4 regions of the Kitasatospora sp. NPDC043949 genome follow, and region 2 is predicted to be linked to each of the others. Evidence: riboswitches for the same ligand, from Rfam matches in the RefSeq annotation. Region 2 holds a riboswitch; each other region holds the start of a gene.

Region 1 (2,192 bases), on a different contig from region 2:
ACGGCGCGGGCGGCGATCAGCACGTGGATGGTGGGGGCGGCGGCGCAGGCCGCGGAGGCGGCGGCGAACCAGAGCACGCCGATCAGGAAGACCCGGCGCCGGCCGTACCGGTCGCCGAGCGCGCCGCCGAGCAGGATCAGTCCGGCCAGGGTGAGCAGGTAGGCGTTGAGCGTCCACTGCAGGGACGCGAGGGAGGCGCCGAGATCGGTGCCGATGCGGGGCAGCGCGACGTTCACCACGGTGCCGTCGAGCATCGCCATGCTGGAGCCGAGCACCGTCGCGAGGAGGACCCAGCGTCCCCGCGAGGTGCCCAGGCGCAGTGTTCCTGCTTCGGAGGTGGCCACGGGCCGATCCTGCGCCCGTGGGGCGTACGTGACAAGGGTCACCGGGGGGTGTGTCGGTGGGTGCGCGGTGCGTGAGCGGGCGGGTGCGCAGCGGTGGCGGAATCGGCGCAGCGTCGTGGATCAGTGGCGCCGGGTGAATGGATTGTGCACGTACGGTGCAGCCGATCATTCGGAGGGTCACCGCAGCTCGGGGGGTTGTTGCCGGTTCAAGTGATCGACATTGCTTCACCCGAACGGATGGGTTTTAGTTCAGCGACCGCCCGGCCAGTCCGGACGGATCCACCGGGTGGAACGCCGAATCCTGCCGCTGCCCGGTGGCTCGCACCGAACTCTGTACGGCAGGAGCGGGGGACCCACAGGTAAGTCGCCGGACCGGAAACGGCACGCTTTCGCGTACCCGGATCCAGGGCCGGCTAGGGGTGAAGCCGCATGTGCGGCCGGGCAACTCCAGCCCGAACCCGACAGCTCACCTCGCAGGCGTCGGAGAGGAAAATTCCATGCCTGCACAGGCTCGTCGTATCGCCCTGCCCCGCGCCGCCCGCATCGGGATCGCCACCGCCGTCACCGGTGTCTCCTTCGCCCTGCCGCTCGTCACCGCGATGAGCGCCCAGGCCCACCCCGCGCCGGCCGCCGCGGTCACCGCCGCCCCGGCCGCCGCTCCCGCCGACCAGGCCCAGGCCTCGTCGCAGGAGAGCTACCGCGTCGTCAGCGGCGACACCCTGTCCCGGATCGCCGACGCCCAGCACGTCGACGGCGGCTGGCAGGCGCTGTACGACCACAACCGTGAGGTCGTCGGCGGCAACCCGGACCTGATCTTCCCCGGTCAGCGGCTCGTGATCGCCGGCCAGGCCGCCCCGGCCAAGCCCGCTGCCCCGGCGAAGCCCGCCCAGCCGTCCGCCCAGGACGCCGCGCCGGCCACCACCGCCAAGCCGCAGGCCCAGCCGGAGGTCCGGACCGAGGCGGCCAAGCCGTCCGCCCAGCTCCAGGCCCAGCTGCAGACCGCCGCGCCGTCCGCCGTGGTCACCGCCGTGCCGGTCGCCGCCGCTTCGGCCTTCGTCGCCCCGCTGGCCGGCCCGAAGCTGGGCACCGCGTACGGCGTGGCAGGCTCGATGTGGGCCTCCGGCCACCACACCGGCCAGGACTTTGTCGCCTCCACCGGCACCCCGCTGCGCGCCGTCGGCAACGGTGTCGTGGTGAAGGCCGGCAACGGCGGCGCCTACGGCAACGAGGTCGAGATCAAGCTCGCCGACGGCCACTACGCCGAGTACGCGCACCTCTCCTCGATCGGTGTGAAGATCGGTCAGGCCGTCAAGGCCGGACAGCAGATCGGCCTCTCCGGCGCGACCGGCAACGTGACCGGCCCGCACCTGCACTTCGAGATCCGCAACGGCTCGGAGTACGGCTCGGACATCAACCCGGTCGCCTACCTGCGGGCCCACGGCGTCGCGCTCTGACCCGTACCGGATGTACCGGATGTGCCGGATGTGCCGGATGAGGAACCACCGCTGCTACGGGGCGAATCGACCGCCCGGGATGGTCATGTCGGGTGACCGCTCGACCGGGTGATCGCCGCAGCAGTGGACATGGGCGCGGGACACGCCCAGGCCGGCCCGGCTCGCGAGACTTCTCTCGCGAGCCGGGCCGGCCGCTGTCGTTTCCGGGCCTTGGTGGGTGCCCCCAAGGCGAATTGACGATGCGTCAGGCCGACGCTCTGGTGGGCCGGTTCAGAGCCGGTGGGCGGGCAGCCCGTGCTGGGCGGCGGTCAGCAGCTCGTGCATCCGCTGCCCGAAGTCCTCGGTGTCGGCGGCCGGTTCGGGGAAGACCAGGCGGACGTCGCGGTGGCCGTGC
Region 2 (2,192 bases):
TGCCGACGGCCTCGTAGCGGACCGACGCGCCCGGCTTGGGCGCGTGCAGCACCTGGCCGTTGCCCGCGTAGATGCCGACGTGGTGGGCGTCCCCGTAGAAGATCAGCAGGTCGCCGGGCTGGGCCTGGGAGAGGTCGGTGCCGATCCGGGTACCGGCGTGGGCCTGCTCCTGCGAGGTGCGCGGCAGCGAGACGTCGACCTGGTTGAACGCCCAGACCATCAGGCCCGAGCAGTCGAAGGAGCCGGGGCCGGAGGCGCCGTAGACGTACGGGCTGCCGATCTTGGAGGCGGCGATGGACAGCGCCGCGGCGCCGCGCGAGCTGCCGGCGCTCGGCTTGGTGACCGGCGCGGCGGGGGCCTGCGACGCGCTCAGGTCGGTGCGGCTGTTGTCGCGGGAGGAGCGGTCGGCGGCCTGCTGGGCCGCCGCCTGCTGCTGGGCGGCCTTCGCGGCGGCGTCGGCCTTCGACTTGGCCTCGGCGGCGGCCTTCTCCTCGGCCGCGCGGATCGCCTGGCGCTCCTGCTCGGACAGGGTGTTGAAGAGGTCCTGCGCGGCCTTGAGCTTGCCCTGGACCTCGTCCTTGGCGCTCTTCAGCTGCTGGGTGGTGGTCTCCATCTCGGCGAGCTTGCCCTGGGCCTCGGAGCGCACCTGGTCGAGCTTGCGCTGCTCGTCCTGGAGCTGCTTGAGCTGGCCCTTCTGGGTGCCGCCGGCCTGGTTCAGCGTGTCGGCCTGGCTCAGGAAGGTGTCCGGGCTGGCGGAGAACATCAGCTGGACGGTCTGGGATATGCCGCCGTTGCGGTACTGCTCGCCGGCGATCTCGGCCAGGCCGCCCTGGAGGTCGGTCACCTGCCCCTGCTGCCGCGCCACCTGGTCCTGCAGGTCGGTGACCTGCTTCTGCAGCTGCTGCTGCTTCTCCTGGGCGGCGTTGAGCTTCTCGGTCGCGACCTCGGCCTGCTCGTTGAGCTGGTCGACCTGCTCCTTGACCTGGTCCTTGGTCGGCTGCGGGTCGGCGTGGGCGCCGGACTGCGCGGACAGCGCGACGGCCGCCGCGGCGAAGCCGGTCAGGATCGAGACCCGGGTGCGACTGGCGGGCTTGGGACGACGATGGGACGCCACGAAGGCGGACTCCTTCTTCCTACGCCGTCTACCGGGTGAGCTGACGGGTTCGGGCCGGAAGCGTGCCCTACGACGCCTCACGGCCGTTCCACCGGCCGACCTGGCGCCGATTCACCCCGGAGGAACGTGGTTCCCCGGCTCCGTTCGACAGCACCCCCGACTGCTGGGTTCCCCGTCGGGCAGGCACTGGGCCCGCCCCGCTGCGTCACGAACTCGACGGAAACCACCGCCGTCACCCTGGCTGGGCGATCGGGAGTGCGGTGGTTCGGGGCACGACCCTAGTAACTGAACCGTGATCCGTTCAAATCCTTGTCAGAAAAAAGACGGAAGAAGACCAAAGTTCTTTTGTGAATATGACACATAGTGATCACCGTCGTACGCAAAGCTGATCACTCTTCACCGGGGACTCGCGCTGCGGACAAAACCCGAACGCCACCCCCGGTCGGAGGGTGGCGTGGATCACAGGCCCGGACGGGGCCCTTCGGGCGTGTCGGGCCGTCAGACCCGGCGGATCGTGTTGATCGGCATCGCGTCGACCTTCATCACCTTCACCACGTCGCCGGTGTGCGGCGCGTGCACCACCATGCCGTTGCCGATGTACATCCCGACGTGGTGCCGGTCGGCGCCGTAGATGACCAGGTCGCCCGGCTGGGCCTGGTCCAGCGAGACCCTGGTGCCGACGTTGCCCTGCTCCTGCGAGGTGCGCGGCAGCGAGACGCCGGCCTGGCCGTACGCCCAGACCATCAGGCCCGAGCAGTCGAAGGTGGTCGAGCCGGTGGCGCCCCACACGTACGGCGAGCCCTGCTTGCTCATCGCCTTGGCCACGGCCACGCCCGCGTAGCCGCCGGCCTGCGGGAGGCTGCCGAGGTCGGCACGGTCACTGCCGCGCGAGGCGCGGTCGTCCTGCTGCTGCTGGGCCCGCAGCGCGGCGCGGTCGGAGGCGCTGAGCGAGTTCAGCAGGTCCTGCGCGGCCTTCAGCTTCTGGTTGACGTCCGTCTTGGCCTGGTTCAGGTCCTTGGTGGTGGAGTCGAGCGAGGCCAGGACGGCGGCGGCCTCGGACTTCTCCTGGTCCAGCCGG
Region 3 (2,192 bases), on a different contig from region 2:
GCGAGACGCGGGTGCTGGCGGCGGCCTGGTCGGCGGCGACGCGCGGGACGGAGACGCCCGCGGCGCGCAGCGCGGCCTGGGTCAGGCCGGAGCAGTCCCAGCCGCCGTTGCCGGTACCGCCGTAGACGTACGCCTGGCCGACCTTCGACTGGGCGAAGGAGACCGCGGCGGCCATGCTGCCGGTGGCGGCCGGGGTCTGAGCCGGGGTCTGAGCCTGGGCGGCCGGCTTGGAGGCCGGCTTGGTGGCCGGGGCCTGGGGCTGGGCGGCCGGCTTGGCGCTCGCGACAGCGCCGTTGGAGGTCTGGCCGGACTTCTGCGAGCGGTCGAACCAGGTGAAGTCCGAGCCGGACGTGGCCGACGAGCCGGAGCCGGACCGGTCGGCCTGAGCCGACTGCTGGGCCTGGCCGCCGTCCTTGAACGAGAGGCGCTGGCCCGGGTAGATGGAGTCCGGGCCCTCGGTCAGGGTGCCGCGGTTGAGTTCGTACAGCCGCTGCCAGCCGCCCTGGAGGTTGTGCTTGTCGGCGATCGAGGACAGCCAGTCGCCGGAGGCGACGGTGTAGTCGTCGGCCTGGGGCTGGGCGCTGTTCCGGGCCTGGCTCTGGCCCTTCTGGGCCGAGGTGCCGTTGGTGGAGTCGGCGGGGGTCTGCGCCTGGTCCTGGGCCGGTGCGGCCGGCTTGGCGGGCTTCGCGGCCGGGGCCGGGGTCTGGGTCTGCGCGGGCTTGGCGGCCGGGGCGGCCGGCTTCGCGGCGGGCTTGGTGGCGGTCGAACCGGCAGCCGAGCCGGCCGAGGTGTCGACGGCGGCCGGGGTGCCGCCCTTGGTCAGGCCGGCCTGGACCGAGCACACCGGCCAGGCGCCGGGGCCCTGCGAGGCGAGGACCTTCTCGGCGACGGCGATCTGCTGGTCCTTGGTGGCCTGGTTGGCCTGGGGGGCGTAGGCGGTGCCGCCGAAGGCGGCCCAGGTGCTGGAGGTGAACTGCAGGCCGCCGTAGAAGCCGTTGCCGGTGTTGATGCTCCAGTTGCCGGTGCTCTCGCACTGGGCGACCTTGTCCCAGGTGGCGACGGAGGCGGCGGAGGCGGTGCCGGAGGTGAGGCAGGGGATGGTGAGGCCGACGCCCGCGACGCCGACGGCGGCGATCACGCGTCGGGTACGACTGGACAGACGGGTGCCGTTGGTGGGCAGCATGAAGACGCAGTCCTCTCCCACGCCTGCGAGGTGAGCTGTCGGATTCGGGCTGGAGTTGCCCGGCCGCGCTGTGGGCGCGGCTTCACCCCTAGCCCTGGATCGTTCCGGGGAACGGTCCGGGGCGACTTACCTGTGGGTCCCCCGCTCCTGCCGTGGTGCGTTTTCGCGCTGCCAGGACATCCGACGGCAGGACTCGGCGTCGCGGATGAACTGGGTTCGTGTGGCCACGAACGGGGAGCACGTTAAGCAGACTTAAGTTCAAACTGCAAACACCTGTGACGCGCATCACGGTTTGGCGAGAACGGTCGTTCTCCTCACTTGTCATGATCGGAAATGACCGATTTCCGGCAACGCCGCGAAGGGTGCGCGCAACTGTCTGCGTTTCAGGAGGCGGGTGACGGTGGGTCGGGTCGCCCGGGGGCCTGCCCGCCGGGAGAGCGGCGTGTCCGCACTGTGGCCGTCGGGGGGTGCGTCGAGCGATGGTGAACAAATGCGGATAGAACGGACATCACACCTATTCGTCCTTTAACTCCCTTACGGGACAAGCGGGAAGGGCCCGGAACGTAGCCGTTCCGGGCCCTTCACACGTACGGTGACCGCTACTATTGGCCGGCCGACTCCTCGGCGGCGGCGTGAGCGGCGTGAGCGGCGCGACCACCCCGGCCGGAGTGGTCGGCGTGGGTGCCCTCGGCGGCCTCCGCCGCCTCGGCCTCGGCCCGCGCCAGGGCCTCGGGGGAGGGCGCCGGCAGCGCGGCCAGGTAGGTGGAGGCGATCAGCTGGCCGACCGTCGGGTAGGCGCCCAGCGGCGCCGCGGACGGGCAGCCGGTCTCCTCGGCGGCCGTGGCGAGCAGCTCGGAGTCGGCCTCCGGCCCGATCACCAGCGGGGCCAGCGCCGGGCGCTGGGAGCCGGTCTCCTTGAGGTGGTTGACGGCCGCGGCGACCGAGCCCGGCACGTCGAGCGCGGCGGGCACGACCGGGACGGCCAGCCGGGCCGCCAGCAGGACACCGG
Region 4 (2,192 bases), on a different contig from region 2:
TGATCGAGGATTCCCCGAAGCCGCGCAGGTCCATGGTGATGACCCGGCGGCCGGCGGCGGCCAGCAGCGGGCGGAGGTGCCGGTAGGCGGCGCGGGTGTCGAGCATTCCGGGGAGCAGCACGACGGGGGCGCCGTCGCCCTGTCGGGTGTCGTCGTAGGCGAGGCGGCCGCCGGTGACGTCGAGGTACTGGGTGGTGGGGGCGCTGGTGGCGTTCATGGTGGGCCTCCGGAGGGTTGCCGGTGCGGGGCTTCGGTGCTGCCGCCGATAGCCATAAAGCTAAGGCTAATAGCCTTAGCCGTCAAGCCCTCGCGCCCTGCGGAGCGGGGGAGGCCGGCGGGGGGTGCGCGGATGAAGGGTCGTTCGTTGACGTCCGATCACGTGAGGTGGCGTCAACGGTGCTCAAGGGGGTGCAGGGGTGTCCAAGGGGAACAAAACGCCCGTCGTGCCCCGGAGTGCCCCGCCCGTCTCCGGTCGTCCCGGGCGAACGGCTTGGAATCAGGGCCTCCTAGGATTAACGTTTGATAACGCAGCGCGGTCGTCAACGCCGTACCCAGACGGCACCGTGCGCCGTCGCCTAATCCCGCCGACCGGCCTCCGGGCAGGTCAGGGAGCCGGGGAACCACGTTCCTTGGGGTGAATCGGCGGGGCTCCGGCCCGGCCGTAGGAGACCTTCCTGCTCCGAACCCGTCAGCTAACCCGGTAGGCGCGAAGGAAGGAAAGGAGCGCGCCTCCGTGGCGTCGACGCACACTCCGGCACACCCGGCCGGCCTCGCAGCAGGTACCCGGCTCCTCGACCACCCCGGCCCGGACGGCCCCGAGTACGCGGGCCCGGAGGCCGAGACCAACCGGCACCGGATGCCGCGTCAGGTCCGTGGGGCCTCCCCGCTGCTCGGCGTCACCGCCGTCGCCGCCACCCTGGGCGCCACCGGCTTCGCCTCCGCCACCCCGGCCGCCGCCCCCGCCATCGAGACCCCGGACGAGACCCCGGTCGCCCTCTCCGCCGACCCCGGCCTCGCGCTCGCCGCCCGCATCCAGCTGCAGGCCGACAGCCAGCGCACCGCCGCCGAGGAGGACGCCCGCGTCCAGGCCGCGAAGGAGGCGGAGGCCAAGGCCGCCGCCAAGGAGGCCGAGGCCAAGCGGGCCGCCGAGGAAGCCGAGCGGGCCAAGGCCGCCGCCCTCACCCTGCCGGTGCGCGACTACCACCTCACCGCCCACTACGGCCAGAGCGCCCGCTACTGGGCCCACCTGCACACCGGCCTGGACTTCGCCGCCGACACCGGGACCCCCGTCTACGCGGTCGGCCAGGGCACCATCACCTCGGCCGGCTGGTCCGGCTCGTACGGCTACCGGATCGTCGAGACCCTGCCCGACGGCACCGAGATCTGGTACTGCCACCTCTCCTCGATCATCAAGGGCTCCGGCAAGGTCGGCTCCGGCCAGCAGATCGGCAAGGTCGGCGCCACCGGCAACGTCACCGGCGCGCACCTGCACGTGGAGGTCCGCCCCGGTGGCGGCGCCCCCGTCGACCCGGAGACCTGGTTCCAGCAGCGCGGCGTCAACCCCTGACGCACCCGCGAAGCCCCGGCCGCCGGAACCAGCAGCGCGGCCTCAACCCCTGACGCACCCGCGAAGCCCCGGCCGCCGGAACCAGAAGGCACCGCGGCCGGGGCTTCGCCGCGTCACTCCTGCGCCGGGTCTGCCGGCTCCGCCGGGTGCGCGTCGAACTCCTCCTGCGCCAGCCCGGCCAGGTACGCGTCGATCTCCTCCTGCCCCGGCTCCGGCGCGAGGTCCGGGAACTCCTCCACCAGCAGTCGTGGCAGCCCGGGCACCGTCCACTCCCCGTACAGGTCGAGCGCGGCTTCCACCGCCGCCTCCTCGAACGCTCCGAAGTCCCCGGCCAGTTCGTCCGGCATCGGCTGGCCCAGCGCGGTCAGCTCGGCCAGGTTGCGGTAGCTGCGCCGCATCAGGCCCTGCTCCAGCAGCCGGCGCGCGCCGTCGGTGGCCATGCCGACCGAGATCACCCGGGTCGGGCTCCAGCCCTGCTCGTCCACCTCGTCCAGCCAGCCGGTCTGCGCCAGTGCGGCGAACACGGCCAGCCGCTCCTCCTGCGCCAGCTCCCGGAAGCCGGTCAGCCACTCCCGCACCGCCTCCGGATCCGCGACGTCCGCCCCGTACGCGTGCAGCAGCAGCG

What was found. Region 2 has a riboswitch for cyclic di-AMP ahead of AC07AL_RS05130 (C40 family peptidase). Riboswitches for the same ligand answer to the same signal wherever they lie in the genome.
Region 1: linked by a shared signal. The riboswitch ahead of AC07AL_RS15275 (M23 family metallopeptidase) and the one ahead of AC07AL_RS05130 (C40 family peptidase) in region 2 are both predicted to bind cyclic di-AMP.
Region 3: linked by a shared signal. The riboswitch ahead of AC07AL_RS02290 (transglycosylase family protein) and the one ahead of AC07AL_RS05130 (C40 family peptidase) in region 2 are both predicted to bind cyclic di-AMP.
Region 4: linked by a shared signal. The riboswitch ahead of AC07AL_RS12575 (M23 family metallopeptidase) and the one ahead of AC07AL_RS05130 (C40 family peptidase) in region 2 are both predicted to bind cyclic di-AMP.

Annotation. Positions count from the first base shown of each region.
Region 1 is NZ_JBWKEQ010000015.1:129,558-131,749, reverse strand. Features, by position in the region: gene AC07AL_RS15280 (MFS transporter) at 1-344, opposite strand, end outside; cyclic di-AMP (ydaO/yuaA leader) riboswitch at 657-839, shown strand; gene AC07AL_RS15275 (M23 family metallopeptidase) at 842-1,798, shown strand; gene AC07AL_RS15270 (DUF2470 domain-containing protein) at 2,069-2,192, opposite strand, start outside.
Region 2 is NZ_JBWKEQ010000004.1:21,006-23,197, reverse strand. Features, by position in the region: gene AC07AL_RS05130 (C40 family peptidase) at 1-1,114, opposite strand, end outside; cyclic di-AMP (ydaO/yuaA leader) riboswitch at 1,125-1,274, opposite strand; gene AC07AL_RS05125 (C40 family peptidase) at 1,613-2,192, opposite strand, start outside.
Region 3 is NZ_JBWKEQ010000002.1:14,943-17,134, reverse strand. Features, by position in the region: gene AC07AL_RS02290 (transglycosylase family protein) at 1-1,204, opposite strand, end outside; cyclic di-AMP (ydaO/yuaA leader) riboswitch at 1,191-1,361, opposite strand; gene AC07AL_RS02285 (hypothetical protein) at 1,786-2,192, opposite strand, start outside.
Region 4 is NZ_JBWKEQ010000012.1:22,573-24,764, reverse strand. Features, by position in the region: gene AC07AL_RS12580 (alpha/beta fold hydrolase) at 1-217, opposite strand, end outside; cyclic di-AMP (ydaO/yuaA leader) riboswitch at 563-721, shown strand; gene AC07AL_RS12575 (M23 family metallopeptidase) at 734-1,567, shown strand; gene AC07AL_RS12570 (hypothetical protein) at 1,681-2,192, opposite strand, start outside.